DNA from 3 places in the Lactobacillus sp. ESL0225 genome. Region 3 is predicted to be linked to each of the others. Evidence: predicted binding sites of a transcription regulator. Region 3 holds the regulator's gene; each other region holds the start of a gene.

Region 1 (5,040 bases), on a different contig from region 3:
CAGCTACTTTATCTTCAATTTCTTCTTGGATTATTCTTCTAAGTGGGCGTGCCCCCATTGCTGGATTATATCCTTCTTGAACTAATTGCTCCTTAGCTTCGTCTGTAACGGTAATATTAATTCCTTGGTTTTTGACCATACCGTTAACTTCATCAAGCATTAAATTGACAATTTTAACTAAATCTTTAGTTGATAATTCGTTAAATTCAATTACATCGTCTAAGCGATTTAAAAATTCAGGTTTAAAGAATTCACTCATTGAATTACGGACAGAATCGGGTTTTTTTCCTGCGGTTTCAGCAGCAAAGCCCACACTGGCACGTTTAATTCCTTGACCTGCATTTGAAGTCATAATGATAATTGTATCCTTAAATGAAACTTGGCGTCCTTGTGAGTCAGTCAAGCGACCATCATCTAAAATTTGTAAGAATAAATTCATTACAGATGGATCAGCCTTTTCAATTTCATCTAGCAAGATCAAACTGTATGGATTACGCCGAACCTGTTCAGTTAATTGACCAGCTTCTTCATAGCCAACATAACCCGGTGCAGAACCAATTAATTTAGAAACTGAATAGGATTCCATAAATTCTGACATATCAAATCTAATCATGGCATTTTCTGAACCAAACATTTGCTTAGCTAATTGCTTTGCTAGCTCTGTTTTACCAACTCCAGTTGGCCCAACGAAAAGAAATGAGCCAATTGGACGACCCGATTTGTTAAAGCCAATTCGATTACGGCGAATAGCTCGCGCCAACTTATCAACAGCTTCATCTTGGCCAATAACATGTGACTTCAAATTTGTAGCCAAGTTTTGCAATTGATTTTCTTCTTGCTTTTGTAATTCGCCTACCGGGATACTTGTTTTTTCTTCTACAATTTTATCCATTATTTTATTTGTAATAATAGGTGACTTATCCGGATCAACGTTTTGATTTTTCATTTTATTATATTTTTCAATTTGATCACGGTAATAAGCGGCTTTTTCATAGTCTTCGTTTTTAAGCGATTCCTGTTTAAGTTGTTGTGCAGCTTCAATACGTTCTTTAATTTTGTCCTTGTCTACATAAGGGATTGTTAGATTCATACGCGAACCAGCTTCATCAAGTAGGTCAATTGCTTTATCTGGTAAAAAGCGATCTTGAATATAGCGTTCAGATAATTCAGCTGCAGCCTGAATAGCATCATCTGTATATTGTACATGATGATAATCTTCATAACGCTTTTTAATTCCTTGGAGAATGCGAATTGTTTCTTTAACAGAGGGTTCTTTTACATCAACTGGTTGAAATCTTCGAGCTAAGGCTGAATCTTTCTCAATTTCACGATATTCTTTGAGAGTAGTTGCTCCCACTAATTGTAAATCACCACGGGCGAGGGCCGGTTTAATAATATTACCAGCGTCCATTCCCCCTTCAGCGTTTCCTGCACCAACAATCTCATGAATTTCATCAATAAAAAGAATAATGTCATCTTGATTTTGTAATTCATTAATCAGTTGTTGCATACGTTGTTCAAATTGTCCACGAATTCCGGTCCCTTGAACTAAAGAAACCACATTTAATGAAACAATTCTTTTGTCTTGTAATTTAGCTGGGACAGATCCGTCAACAATTTGTTGAGCTAATCCTTCAACTACTGCAGTTTTACCTACACCAGCCTCGCCAATTAAGACAGGGTTATTCTTAGTTCTTCTATTTAGAATTTCAATTACACGAGCGATTTCTTGGTCACGACCAATCACTGGATCGATTTTGCCCTTTCGAGCTAAATCAGTTAAATCAGTTCCATACTGATCTAAAAGTGACCGCTTACCGCCATTATTGCCAACTGAAGTCCCACCATTATTATTCATTTGTGAATCATCGGCATTACCACCATTATTGAATGGATTATTAAAATCACCGAAAAAGCTATTATTGTTATTGCTCATATTAATATTTCCTTGTTGTTCAAGTTCTTGATAACATTGACCACATAAATTGATTTCGCGACTTTCACCATTTACCTGAGCAAAGAGGTGAATGGAAGCAGGTCGTTTATGACAGTTTTGACAAAGCAATTATATTACCGCCTTTCGCTTTGATTCATCTTTCCCTAAATTATATAATTAGCACTCTTAATAATCAAGTGCTAAACATAAAAGCTTGGTGGTCGGATGTAGGTACAATATGTTAAAATGTAGATAAGCAAAGTAGTCAAAAATTTGCTAAATTTATCTAGATTATTATTAATTTGAAAGAAACGGTGGTATATTTGGATTATCAAAAAATTCTTGAGCAGTTAGCTAGCGGTGAACTTGATTCATATCAAGTTCACCCAAAAGAAGCCTTTGCTTTCCAAGCTGCTTTAAGATCTTTTGGGAAAAGACAAAATATAACTGGTAAGGCACTCCGTGGAGGTCAAATAATTTACATGCAAAAGAATACACAAGTTTAATGATGTAAACTGTTACATTAATGTTGTCTATTTTGCAAAAAAATGATAGTCTAAGTACACGAATAGGTATTTACTACCGGTTTTATTTTTTTGAATTCAAAGGAGATATTATAATGGAAAAACGCGATTTTCATGTTATTGCAGAAACAGGTATTCATGCTCGTCCTGCTACCTTGTTAGTACAAGCTGCTTCTAAGTTTGGTTCAGACATCAACTTGGAATACAATGGCAAATCAGTTAATTTGAAGTCAATCATGGGTGTTATGTCACTTGGTGTTGGCAAAAATGCTGATGTTTCAATTAGTGCTGATGGTGATGACGAAAAGGATGCTATTGAAGCTATTTCTGAAACAATGAAAAAAGAAGGCTTAGCTGAATAATGACCAAGACATTAAAAGGAATTGCTGCAAGTGATGGTATTGCTGTAGCACCAGCTTATCTCTTGGTAGAACCGGATCTTTCATTTTCAAAGGCTAATGTCAGCGATGTTGAAGGTGAACTAGCTCGCTATCACGAAGCAATTAAGGTTTCAACTGCTGAAGTTGAAAAGATTCGTGATAGTGCTAAAACAAGCTTGGGAGAAGAAGAAGCACAAGTTTTTGAAGCTCACTTGATGATTTTAAATGATCCTGAATTTACTGGTGCAATCGAAACCGAAATTAAGGAACAAAAAATTAATAGTGAAGCTGCACTTGATGAAACTGCTCAAAAATTTATTACAATTTTTGAAGGTATGACTGATAACGAATATATGCAGCAACGTGCTGCCGATGTTCGTGATGTTTCTAAGCGAATTATGGCTCACTTATTAGGAAAAGAATTACCTAATCCGGCAACGATTGACCATGAAGTGGTTGTCGTAGCTCATGATTTGACGCCAAGTGATACTGCTCAACTAAATAAAAACTTTGTTAAAGGTTTCGTTACTGATATTGGTGGGCGGACGGCGCACTCAGCAATTATGGCTCGTTCGCTTGAATTGCCAGCTGTTGTTGGTACTGAATCAATCACTGCTGATGTTGAAAATGGTCAAAATATAGCTGTTGATGGATTAAATGGTGATGTAGTAATTGAACCAGATGCTGACCAAATAGCAGCCTATCAGCAAAAAAGTGAAGCGTTCTTGGCGCAAAAAGCTGAATGGGAAAAATTGAAAAATGAACCATCAGTTACTGCTGATAACAAGAAGTTTATTATTGCTGCTAATATTGGTACACCTAATGACATGCAAGGTGTAAATGATAACGGTGCTGAAGCCATCGGACTATATCGTACTGAATTTTTATATATGGATTCGAAAAATTTTCCAACTGAAGAAGAGCAATTCGAAGCCTATAAAGAAGTTATCGAAGGTATGAATGGTAAGCAAGTTATTATTAGAACCATGGATATTGGTGGTGACAAACACCTTGATTATTGGGACTTACCCGAAGAAATGAATCCATTCCTCGGTGTACGAGCAATCAGATTATCTTTACAAAATGAAGAAATTTTCAGAACACAACTACGTGCATTATTGCGGGCTTCGGCTTATGGAAAATTGGGAATCATGTTCCCGATGATTGGTACTCTAGGTGAATTGCGCAAGGCTAAGTCGATTTTAGCTACTGAAAAAGATAAATTGACAGCAGCAGGCATTAAAGTTGGCTCTGACTTGCAAGTCGGAATGATGATTGAAATACCAGCTGCGGCGGTAATGGCTGATCAATTTGCCAAAGAAGTTGATTTCTTCTCAATTGGTACCAATGATTTAATTCAATATTCGATGGCTGCTGATCGTGGTAATGATAATGTTTCTTATTTGTATCAACCAGCCAATCCAGCCGTATTACGCTTAATTAAGCACACTATAGATGCTGCCCATGAAAATAATATATGGTGTGGTATGTGTGGTGAAGCAGCTGGCGATAATATCATGTTCCCAATTTTACTTTCAATGGGACTTGATGAGTATTCAATGAGTGCCACATCAATTTTACGAATTAGAAGTTTAATGAAGAAGCTGAATACTGAAGATATTAAAGATTTGGCCAATCAGGCGTGCTTTGTATCGGAAACGGCGGAAGACAATGAGAAGTTAGTCAATGATTTAATGTCAAAGTTAACTAATTAAATAAAAAATATAAAAGAGTATTAATATCATTAATACTCTTTTATTATATCTTAACGTTTTCTTGATAAAAAAGTCACAGATTATTCATCTTTGTAATTTAATATAAAGATATGGTTAGTATACAAGATATTACTTACAAAAAAGAAGTGTTATGTTATACTAAAGAGGTAAAAGAAATCGTATTGTTCAAAGGAGCGTGAAATATATGGTGAATTTATATATATCTCCGAGTTGTACCTCGTGTCGTAAAGCAAAGGCTTGGTTGAAAAAACATGATATTGCTTTTAAAGAAAGAAATATTTTTTCAGAGCCACTTACGAAAGAGGAACTTATTCAAATATTACGAATGACTGAGAATGGTACCGAAGAAATTATCTCTACACGTTCAAGAGCTTTTCAACAGTTAAAGATTAATCTTGATGATCTATCAATTGATCAGTTGCTTAATTTAGTTGAAAAAAATCCTAGTTTGTTAAGACGTCCGA
Region 2 (5,040 bases), on a different contig from region 3:
GCTAATTTTTTAGAAGCAATCTGTACTAGAATCCTCGCCGGCTTAAGCCAATGAATCCCAAGCTGGTAATTCAGTTGCAGAGCCTTCGGCTAAGGTGATTTGTTCAGAAGTTAGATACTTCTTATGAACAGCAACTTCATAAACGTATTCTTTAAACCATTCATTGTTCATTACAAAAAAGCCCTTGTCACCATTTTTTTCACCCCAGGAATTTTCTACTTTCCACTGGCGAATGTGACCCTGATCTTCGTCGACGCCAACAAGAGCCATGGCGTGACTAAAGTAGCCGGCACCAGTTCGCAAGCGATCAGCTTTTGACATTTTTAAATCAACCCCAAATAGGTCACTTAATTGATATAAGTTGCTGTCTAAATAGCCTTTTTGCCGATCACTTTGCTCACCAACATCATTGCCAAACCAAACAGCTTCGCCATCCTTTAACTGGTTAACACTAGCACGTTCTAAGTATTCAATGGGAACATTGAGCCATTGAATGTGACAAGTGCCATCAATGTTATTGGCATCAGGCAAACTATAAAGTTTATTGTATTCATGGTCGGGAGCGTTAGCTAGAAGTACATAATCGTTAAAGTCAACATCGCCCATATATTTATGTAGAAATTCTAGTGGGGTTAATTCTTTGTCTAAGTGATAATTTTTGTCATCATCACGATATTCTAAATCAAACTTCTTAGGTGGCTCTCCTACAGCAATAGCTGTCATTCGATAAACCTCACTTAGGAATTGTTCACGAACGAGTTTGATTTTTTCATCTTCTCCTGCTTGTTTTAATTTGCGGAGAACCAGTGCGTCTTTTTTAAGCTTATCGCCTAAGGCTTTGCCAAAGCCCGCTGTATTATTTGCATTAAAGCTTTCTGGCATCGCATATGAAGGTACAACACCATACTTTTCAATTAAGGCTGTTGCCATTTGAAAATGCCCGCCATCTTCACCAGCATTATTTAGATGGGTTTTAACAATACGAGAATTGAGTGGCTCACTAGCTGTTGCAATAATATAGTTATAGAAATTATTAGTTCGTTCAATTTTGTCCCAGAAAAAGTTATAACTTTGGGAAAAAGTAAAGTTTTTACAATGATACTTTTGCCCAAAATTATGACGTAAAATATTTAGCGTCGCAAATTCCCAGCAGCGACCAGATTGACGTTGATTGGTTACATTATCAGTAGCTAATTCTGTTGAAAAAACGCGGGTTAGTTCATTTTGCACCCGATCATTATAAGCAGCAGCCAAGACACCACTTTTTTGTGCAGCTCTAGCAACAACCTGATTTTGCGGGCTTTTATTAAAATCAGCTGAAAATTTTTCTAATTCTTGTAAGGTAAGTTTGTATCCCATAGGTGAATCTCCTTTTAATTTAATTTTAAATCACTTCATATTTTAATCTAAAAGAAAAACGAGTTCAATAAGTGAACTCGTTTTTAGGAATTATAGGGTTGATAGTTTTGTCAGAATTGTGTTATTTAAGTTAGTCAATTTTTATTGAATTATCATTTTTATCTGTACTTTGCTTTGGTAAGACGACGGTTAAAACACCATTTTCATATTTGGCACTAATTTCATTAGCAGCGACATTTGGCAATCTAAAGCTTCTAGAAATGTGACCAATACTTCTTTCACGGTGAATAATACTACTATTGTGGGAAACATCCTTAAATGCTTTCCTCGACCCAGCAACACTTAAAATACCATTATTGTAGTTTAAGCTAATATCATCTTTATTCATACCTGGCATATCAATATTAATTACATAATCATGATCATTTTCAGCTACATCAGACTGCATTAATTTTGTTATTTCAGTCTCATCAAAAAATTTTCTCGGAAGATCAAACCAATCATTCATTGCATCGAAAAAGTCATTGTGACGATTTATCATTTCATTTGTCATAGTAAAAACTTCCTTTCAAAATTAAATTAATTTATTACAGAAGACTTTCAATTCCTCTGTACAATTATTATTATAGTATTCAGCTCTTAAAAATAAAAATAATTAGCACTCTTATTTTTTTAGTGCTAATTATGTGATAGCTATCCTTTTATTATAAGGATTATAGCTTGTGGATTATTAAAAATGAGGAGAAGAAGTTTTGACTTATTATCAGAAGATGACCCCAGAAGGCTATCGAAAAATTGAGATGGAAATTGCTCGTTTAAAAAAAGAGCGTCCAAGACGAATTAAAATTTTGCAGGCAGCTCGAGCATTAGGTGATTTATCAGAAAATACCGAATATACTGAAGCTAAGCGCGAGTTAGGACATTTGCAAAGTAGATTACGTTATTTAAATAAGCAGTTGAATTATGCTGAAATTATTAAAAAAACTACTGATGGTAAAGTTGATTTAGGCAAAATAGTCACACTTGAGATTGGTCAAGAAAAAGAAACTGAGACATACCAAATTGTTGGTCGGATGGAAGCCGATGTCACTAAGGGTAAGCTTGCCTTTGATTCACCATTGGGACAAGCAATTATGAAAAAAACTGTAAATACGACTGTAGAGGTAATAGCTCCTGCGGGAAACTATCAAGTAACAATTAAAGCAATCGATTAAAGACACCCTATTTAGTCGTACTTAATGTTAGTAATATAGTGTCCTATTAGGAATTAGTTGTGTCATATCTGAATTTAGATATTAAGTTTCTAGGAAGGGATTAGAAATCTTATCGAAATGGATGGTCGAAAAAGCTGGCTATTTAAGAAAAGTTAATGGTCATTTCATAAAATTACTTTTTTTTGCTATAATATGGATTTTGGAGAGTATACAATTAGTTAGATAGAGGTAGTTTTGTGAATACACCAGCATCAAGAGAAGGTAACCTAATACGCTATATTGTTTATTTTATTGGCTATTTAATGACAGCTGGCGTAATCAAGCTAGTTATTGAAAATCTGCCAATTCATGTTTGGAATTTTATCTTATTTGCAACAATTTCCTTAATGGTTCTGTTATTTTTTATTTATCGCTTTAATCGCGAGCAACGCTTTTTTGCTCCGGGATTAGCCGGTTCATGGATTAGTAATTTTGCGCTTATTATTGGCATGACCCTGCTAATTACTGTATTCAGAATCAGTATTTCTTGGCTGCAATCGTATAATCACTTGCAGTTGTACGGTCTGCAAACAACATATTTGCACCATGAAGGGGTGGCAAATTATTGGTTCTTTGTGATTGCGTTAGGAATAGTTTTACCGATATTACAAGAGTTTTTAATTACTGGCTTTTTGTTTAACTATGCTTTTAGGCGTGATAATGTACCTACCGCTATTTGGGGGATTATTACATCTGGAATTTTATTTAGTTTGCTTAATTGGCAAAATTCAGCAACATTATTATTAGTTAATTTCTTTTTTGGCGCTATTTTTGCTTGGTCTTATTTGTATACACAAACTTTATGGATGCCGATTTATTTATCTGTTTTAAATGGTGTTTTACTTTTAATTATGACGTAAATTTATGAACCAATGTATTTTAAGATAACTAAATTGCTTGGTCTGTTTTGGGGCCAATTATAAGAATTAAATTACATAAAAAACGTAGGTTAAACCCTTAGGATTGACCTACGTTTTTTATATAGTATTAAGCGGATAGCGTGAATCGAACCCGCATCTTCAGCTTGGGAAGCTAACATTCTACCATTAAACTATACCCGCATTTCTTCTATATTTTACCATAGTTTTTTAGAAAAACCAACTTTCGGTAAAATTTATGGTTAATGGACCATTTTGGTGGCAACTAGATTTACGTCACGCGTAATTAGTGCGGAAAAATTTTGAAATAACCACTGGCGTAGTTCATCTGGCTCAATAACTAATGGCATCCGATCATGGATTGGTTGCATTATTTGATTAGCGGTGGTAGTAACCATTGAAAAATAATCGTTTTGGTAAATACCAGCAATTAAAGTCAGGGGCTCGTTAGAATTATGAAAACTATATTGTTCATGTGCTTGTTTACCGTATTTAGTAATATAAGTTTCCTGTGCTGTTTCAAAAAAGCAGTTTGTAACAATGATGCATCGTCTACGTGCAAAAGATGAATCCCACATAGATGGACGTTGATTGAAGAAACGCTCTATCCGAGCATTGAAAATAACTTGATTTTGTTTCATTGGCTTGGGATAGCCCCAAGTTTTAGGAATTAAAAGTAACTGATTATTTTGATATAAGAGTACAGGGGCCTTGTTTTTGGGAAAAATATTAGAATTTTGCGGTAGATTCGAATCTGGTTCTATTAATGGTAATTTTAAATCGGTAATTAAGTATTTTTTGATTTCAGCTAAGCTTGGTATTTGGAATTGATGACACATTTGATCCTCTGTATTTTATCATGGCTTGATTTTTGGTAGAATTAGTTGTAATTACTGCATTAAAAAGATTTTAAAATTTTTTTCAACTTTAGGCAAGGAGGATACTAATGAAAAATAAAATACTACTTACGGGTGATCGTCCAACTGGTAAATTACACGTTGGACATTATATTGGTTCATTAAGAAATCGAGTTAAATTACAAGATTCTGGTGAATATCAGCCATATATTATGATTGCCGATACTCAAGCACTTACGGATAATGCACGTAATCCAGAAAAGGTTCGTAATAGTTTAATTCAAGTTGCGCTTGATTATTTGGCTGTCGGTATAAACCCAGATAAATCAACCATTTTTGTTCAATCACAAATTCCCGCCTTATTTGAATTAACAGCCTATTACATGGACTTGGTTACAGTTAGTCGCTTGGAACGAAACCCTACTGTTAAGGCAGAAATTAAGCAAAAAGGGTTTAATGATTCAATTCCAGTAGGTTTTTTGAATTATCCTGTTTCACAAGCTGCTGATATTACGGCTTTTAAGGCCACAACTATACCAGTAGGTGACGACCAAAAACCAATGTTGGAACAGACAAGAGAAATTGTTCGAACTTTTAACCGTATATATAATTGTGATATTTTGGTGGAACCAAAGGGTTACTTTTCGATTAAAGGACAGGGAAGATTGCCTGGGCTTGATGGAAATGCTAAGA
Region 3 (5,040 bases):
TTTGTCACAAACTGTTTGCCGTCGAATCATCCCAATCATCGATTTCTGTGTAACCGTCATATAACCTGTTCCATTACATTTGTCACAAGTAATTGGATGGGTACCCTTTTCAGCACCACTTCCCTTACATGTCCCACAAATTTCACTACGAGTATATGAAACTTGCGTTTTTTTACCAGTAATAGAATCCATGAAATCAATAGTTAGGGTATAGTCTAAATCTTCGCCGCGTGTTGGTGCAGTCGGATCTGCTCGTCGCTGTCCACTAGAAGCGCCACCAAAGAAATCGTTAAAAATATCACCAAAATCACCGAAACCACTAAAGTCACCGTAGCCTTGACCTGCACCACCAAAGCCAGCTTGGCCATTCACACCAGCTGCACCAAATTGATCGTACTGACTCTTCTTTTGTGGGTCATGAAGAACTTCATAAGCTTCATTTATTTTTTTGTATTTTTCCTCTGCACCTGGTTCATGATTGATATCAGGATGGTATTTCTTAGCTAATTTACGATAAGCAGAATTAATTTCTTTATCACTGGCATTTCGATCAACACCTAGCACACTATAATAATCTTCTTGTGCCATCTAAAAGCTCCTTACTTTCCAAAAGAAAAGAACTACTTTCATGGCAGTTCTTTTCTAATTTATTCAATTATAAACCCATTACTTGTCAGGGTCTACTTTATGAAATTCGCCATCGCTAGCTGAACCATCACCTGCATTGCCATTTTGACCATCAGCTTCAGCACCAGGTTGTCCTTGAGCTCCACCATTAGCTTGGTATAACTTAACCGCTAAGTCTTGAGCAACTTTTGATAGTGCATCTTTCTTAGTCTTCATTTCTTCCAAGTTATTGTCCTTTTGTGCCTGCTTCAATTCATCAAGCGCATCTTGAACCTTCTTAATGTCGTCTTCAGAAACTTTATCCTTAACTTCACCCAAAGTCTTTTCAGTTGAGAAAATTAATTGGTCAACTTCATTGCGTAAGTCAACTTCTTCTTTCTTCTTTTTATCTTCTTCGGCATGCTCTTCAGCTTCTTTTTGCATCTTTTGAATTTCTTCATCGGATAAACCAGATGAACTCTTAATGGTAATCTTTTGTTCTTTACCTGTACCCATATCTTTAGCCGAAACGTTTACAATTCCATTCTTATCGATATCAAAGGTTACTTGAATTTGTGGAACACCACGAGGTGCGGCAGGAATATCAGTCAGTTCAAAACGACCCAAGGTCTTATCATCAGCAGCCATTGGACGTTCACCTTGCAAAACGTGGACATCAACAGCAGGTTGATTATCAGCAGCAGTTGAAAAGATTTGACTCTTAGACGTTGGAATTGTGGTATTCTTTTCAATTAATTTAGTGAAGACACCACCCATGGTTTCAATACCAAGTGAAAGTGGAGTAACATCGAGTAAAACGACATCCTTAACATCACCTGAAATAACACCACCTTGAATAGCAGCACCTAAGGCAACAGCTTCATCAGGATTGATTGAGTGGTCAGGTTCTTTTCCAGACCACTTCTTAACTGCTTCTTGAACCGCTGGAATTCTAGTCGATCCACCATTTAAAATAACCTTATCAATATCATTAACAGTTAAGTCTGCATCTTTTAGTGCATTATCAAATGGAATCTTAGTTCGATCAACAAGATCAGCCGTTAATTCATCAAACTTAGCACGAGTCAAATCAGCTTCTAAGTGTAATGGACCGGCTTCACCAGCAGAAATAAATGGAAGTGAAATGTGAGTTGAAGATACGCCAGATAGATCTTTCTTAGCTTTTTCAGCAGCATCTTTTAATCTCTGTAGTGCCATCTTATCAGTTGATAAGTCCACACCATTTTCATCTTTAAAGCCTTTAACAAGCCAGTCAATGATCTTATTATCAAAGTCATCACCACCAAGACGTGTATCACCATTAGTGGATAATACCTGAAAGACACCATCACCTAGTTGCAAAACAGAAACATCGAAAGTTCCACCACCAAGGTCATATACTAAAACTTTTTCATCTTCAGCATCTTTATCCAAACCATAAGCAAGTGATGAAGCAGTTGGTTCGTTAATAATCCGTTTTACTTCTAAACCAGCAATTTTACCAGCATCTTTAGTAGCTTGACGTTGAGCATCATTAAAGTAAGCTGGAACCGTAATAACTGCTTCAGTAACCTTCTCACCTAAATAGTCTTCTGAAAATTTCTTAATATATTGTAAAATCATTGCAGAAATTTCTTGTGGTGTATAGGCCTTATCCCCAATTTTGACTTTATAACCAGCCTCACCAATGTGACGCTTAATTGAAGAAATAGTATTAGGATTAGTAATTGCTTGCCGTTTAGCTACTTCACCAACTTGAATTTCACCATCCTTAAAGGCAACTACTGAAGGAGTAGTTCTGTTACCTTCTGGATTAGTAATAATTTTTGGTTCCTTACCTTCAAGAACTGCAACTGCAGAGTTAGTTGTTCCAAGATCAATACCGATAACTTTTGACATTAATAAAACTTCCTTTCAATTATTGTGCAACAACAACCATTGCTGGTCTTAATGTGCGATCCTTATATAAATAACCCTTTTGTAAAACCTGAACGATATAATTCTTCTGCTCATTATTTTCAGCAGCAACCGTTTGAACTGCCTGATGTAAGTTTGGATCAAATTCTACACCTTCAGCATCGATTTCACTAATTCCATGATCTTTCATCGCCTTAATTAAGGAGTCAAGAGTCATTTGAACACCCTTTTTAAGCTGCTTTGAAGCTTCATCATCTACTTCAATTGCTAAAGCTCTTTCTAAATTATCCATTGCCGGTAAAATGTCTTTAGCTAAAGACTGAGATTCATACTTAATCAATTGTGCACGTTCATTATTATAACGATTTTGCATATTTTGCATTTCTGCTTGACTACGTAAATATTTATCTTCTAAATCTTTATTTTGTTCCTGCACCCTAGTTAACTCTGATTTGATTTTATCTTTTTCAGATTCAGATGCTTGTTGATCATCTACTTGAGCTTCAAAATCTTTCGTTTCATCCGTTGCCGGTTGATTTTCTATAAAATCTTTTTCATTAGTCTGTTTTTCTTTACTCACAGTTAACCTCCTTTATTTAAATCTGCCATAATATTCCAGTAGCTTTTTAGCTAATTCATTTCTAAAATATTCTAGTAGGCCAATCACTTGCGAATACGGCATATTATTAGGACCAAGTAAAGCAATAATACCTTTACCATATGACCCTACACTGTACTCTGCAGTAAGAAGACTATAATCCTTCAATAAATCATTAGATAATTCCGAACCTAAACTAACTCTTATGGGTGAGTGACTATCACTTGAGTTCATTACATTAGTCATTAAATTCGAAACTAAATCTTCATGACCCAGTAATTCATAGAGCGATTTCAAACTTGAAGCATCGCTTAGTGAACTGTTATTTAAAAGATTTAGCTGCCCGTCAACATACATTTGCTCACTAGTAGCCTCTTTAACCACATCTTCAACCAATTCAATTAATTCAGTGATATGATGAAGACCAAATTTTTCACTTAAATCTTGACTCAATGAACTCGGGTTTATTTCGTTTAAAGTCTTACCTACCAATTCATTGTTTAGCATTCGCACAGCTTTTTCAACTTCATCGCCACCAATATTATAGGGTAAACGATAAACTTGACTGTGAACATTCCCATCACTGGTAACCAAAATAGCCATAACTTGCCTATTCACTAATGGAACAATTCGAAAACCAGTAATAGTTAAAGAATTACTCTCTGGTCCTTCAGCAAAAGCAGTATAATTAGTCAAATCAGATAAAATTTTGGCCGCCTCTTGAACAATTTCATTAACTTGATGAAATGGCTGGCTAAATTGTAGCATAATTCTATCATATACTGATGCTGGCAAACGTAATGGCTCAACTAAATTATCTAAATAGTACCGATAGCCATCAGTTGATGGTAAACGGCCACTAGATAAATGAGTTTTTTCAATTAAGCCCTTGTCTTCTAAAAGAGCCATTTCATTACGAATAGTTGCACTGGAAACTTTAATTGGCAGTTGGTTCATTACAGTTTTTGAACCGACAGGATCATGTGTCTGTGTAAAATTATTAATAATTGTTTTTAAAATTAATTCTTGACGTTCGGTCAACATAAATATCGCCCTCACTTTTAGCACTCTTATTTGCTTTGTGCTAACAATTATTATGATACTAGTATTTAGCAGAATGTCAAGCTGAGTGCTAATTATTTTGAAATAAATTTTTGCAACAATTTTAACTTATCTGTACTGCTCAAAATAGTCTGTAATCTTTAATTTATCCTGTTTCATTTGCTCTTTTAGTTGATTTAAATTAGCAAACTTTATTTCTCCGCGTGTATACTTATACCACTTAATTATTATCTTTTGGTCATAAGCCTCTTCACTAAAACCAAATAAGTTAGATTCAATATATATTTTTTGGGCACTGTTAATTGTTACATTATAGCCTACACTAGTCATTGATTCATACCACTTACCATTAATCATTGTCCTCGTAGCATAAACGCCAACTTTAGGAATCACCTTATTCTCATCCCAAACTAAATTAGCAGTTGGAAAGCCCAACTTGTGACCATTACGCAGTCCGTGCCCAATATAACCGGACATGACATAAGGTGTGCCAAGTAAGTCTTTAACTAAGTCCATTTTTCCATTTTTAATAGCTCTTTTAATCTCTGTTGAGCCAATTTTTTGGTCATTGTATGTTTGTTCCGGAACTGTAATAATCTCAAATCTGTTTTGCGCAAATTTAGGTAAATTCTGCATATTGGCAATATTTTTAGGTCCATAGGTATAATCAAAACCAGCAACAACAGTCTCAGTATTAAGTTTAACAATAATATTATCTACAAATTCTTGAGCACTTACTTTGCTAAATTGCTCATTAAAATGCATCACCAACAAATAATCTACTCCAAGCTGCCGCATTTTATATATCTTTTCATCTAGGGTATCAATATAACTCACTACTTGGTTTTGATAGACCT

Evidence for each region. Region 3 encodes HrcA, which represses chaperone genes, less so after heat shock. Its sites were predicted from a motif close to TTAGCACTCNNNNNNNNNGAGTGCTAA; they were not measured.
Region 1: the regulator HrcA is predicted to act here: its motif matches at 2,114-2,140, upstream of F5ESL0225_RS02285 (ATP-dependent Clp protease ATP-binding subunit).
Region 2: the regulator HrcA is predicted to act here: its motif matches at 2,015-2,041, upstream of F5ESL0225_RS06805 (Hsp20/alpha crystallin family protein).

Annotation. Positions count from the first base shown of each region.
Region 1 covers NZ_REHK01000006.1:122,163-127,202, forward strand. Annotated here, with positions in the region: gene F5ESL0225_RS02285 (ATP-dependent Clp protease ATP-binding subunit) at 1-2,065, opposite strand, end outside; gene F5ESL0225_RS02290 (hypothetical protein) at 2,260-2,442, shown strand; gene F5ESL0225_RS02295 (phosphocarrier protein HPr) at 2,556-2,822, shown strand; gene ptsP (phosphoenolpyruvate--protein phosphotransferase) at 2,822-4,555, shown strand; gene spxA (transcriptional regulator SpxA) at 4,761-5,040, shown strand, end outside.
Region 2 covers NZ_REHK01000010.1:150,683-155,722, reverse strand. Annotated here, with positions in the region: gene F5ESL0225_RS06810 (C1 family peptidase) at 43-1,359, opposite strand; gene F5ESL0225_RS06805 (Hsp20/alpha crystallin family protein) at 1,490-1,912, opposite strand; gene greA (transcription elongation factor GreA) at 2,112-2,573, shown strand; gene F5ESL0225_RS06795 (CPBP family intramembrane glutamic endopeptidase) at 2,810-3,472, shown strand; tRNA gene F5ESL0225_RS06790 (tRNA-Gly) at 3,603-3,673, opposite strand; gene F5ESL0225_RS06785 (SOS response-associated peptidase family protein) at 3,733-4,329, opposite strand; gene trpS (tryptophan--tRNA ligase) at 4,437-5,040, shown strand, end outside.
Region 3 covers NZ_REHK01000007.1:332,859-337,898, forward strand. Annotated here, with positions in the region: gene dnaJ (molecular chaperone DnaJ) at 1-588, opposite strand, end outside; gene dnaK (molecular chaperone DnaK) at 667-2,505, opposite strand; gene grpE (nucleotide exchange factor GrpE) at 2,525-3,103, opposite strand; gene hrcA (heat-inducible transcriptional repressor HrcA) at 3,116-4,165, opposite strand; gene ribF (riboflavin biosynthesis protein RibF) at 4,292-5,040, opposite strand, start outside.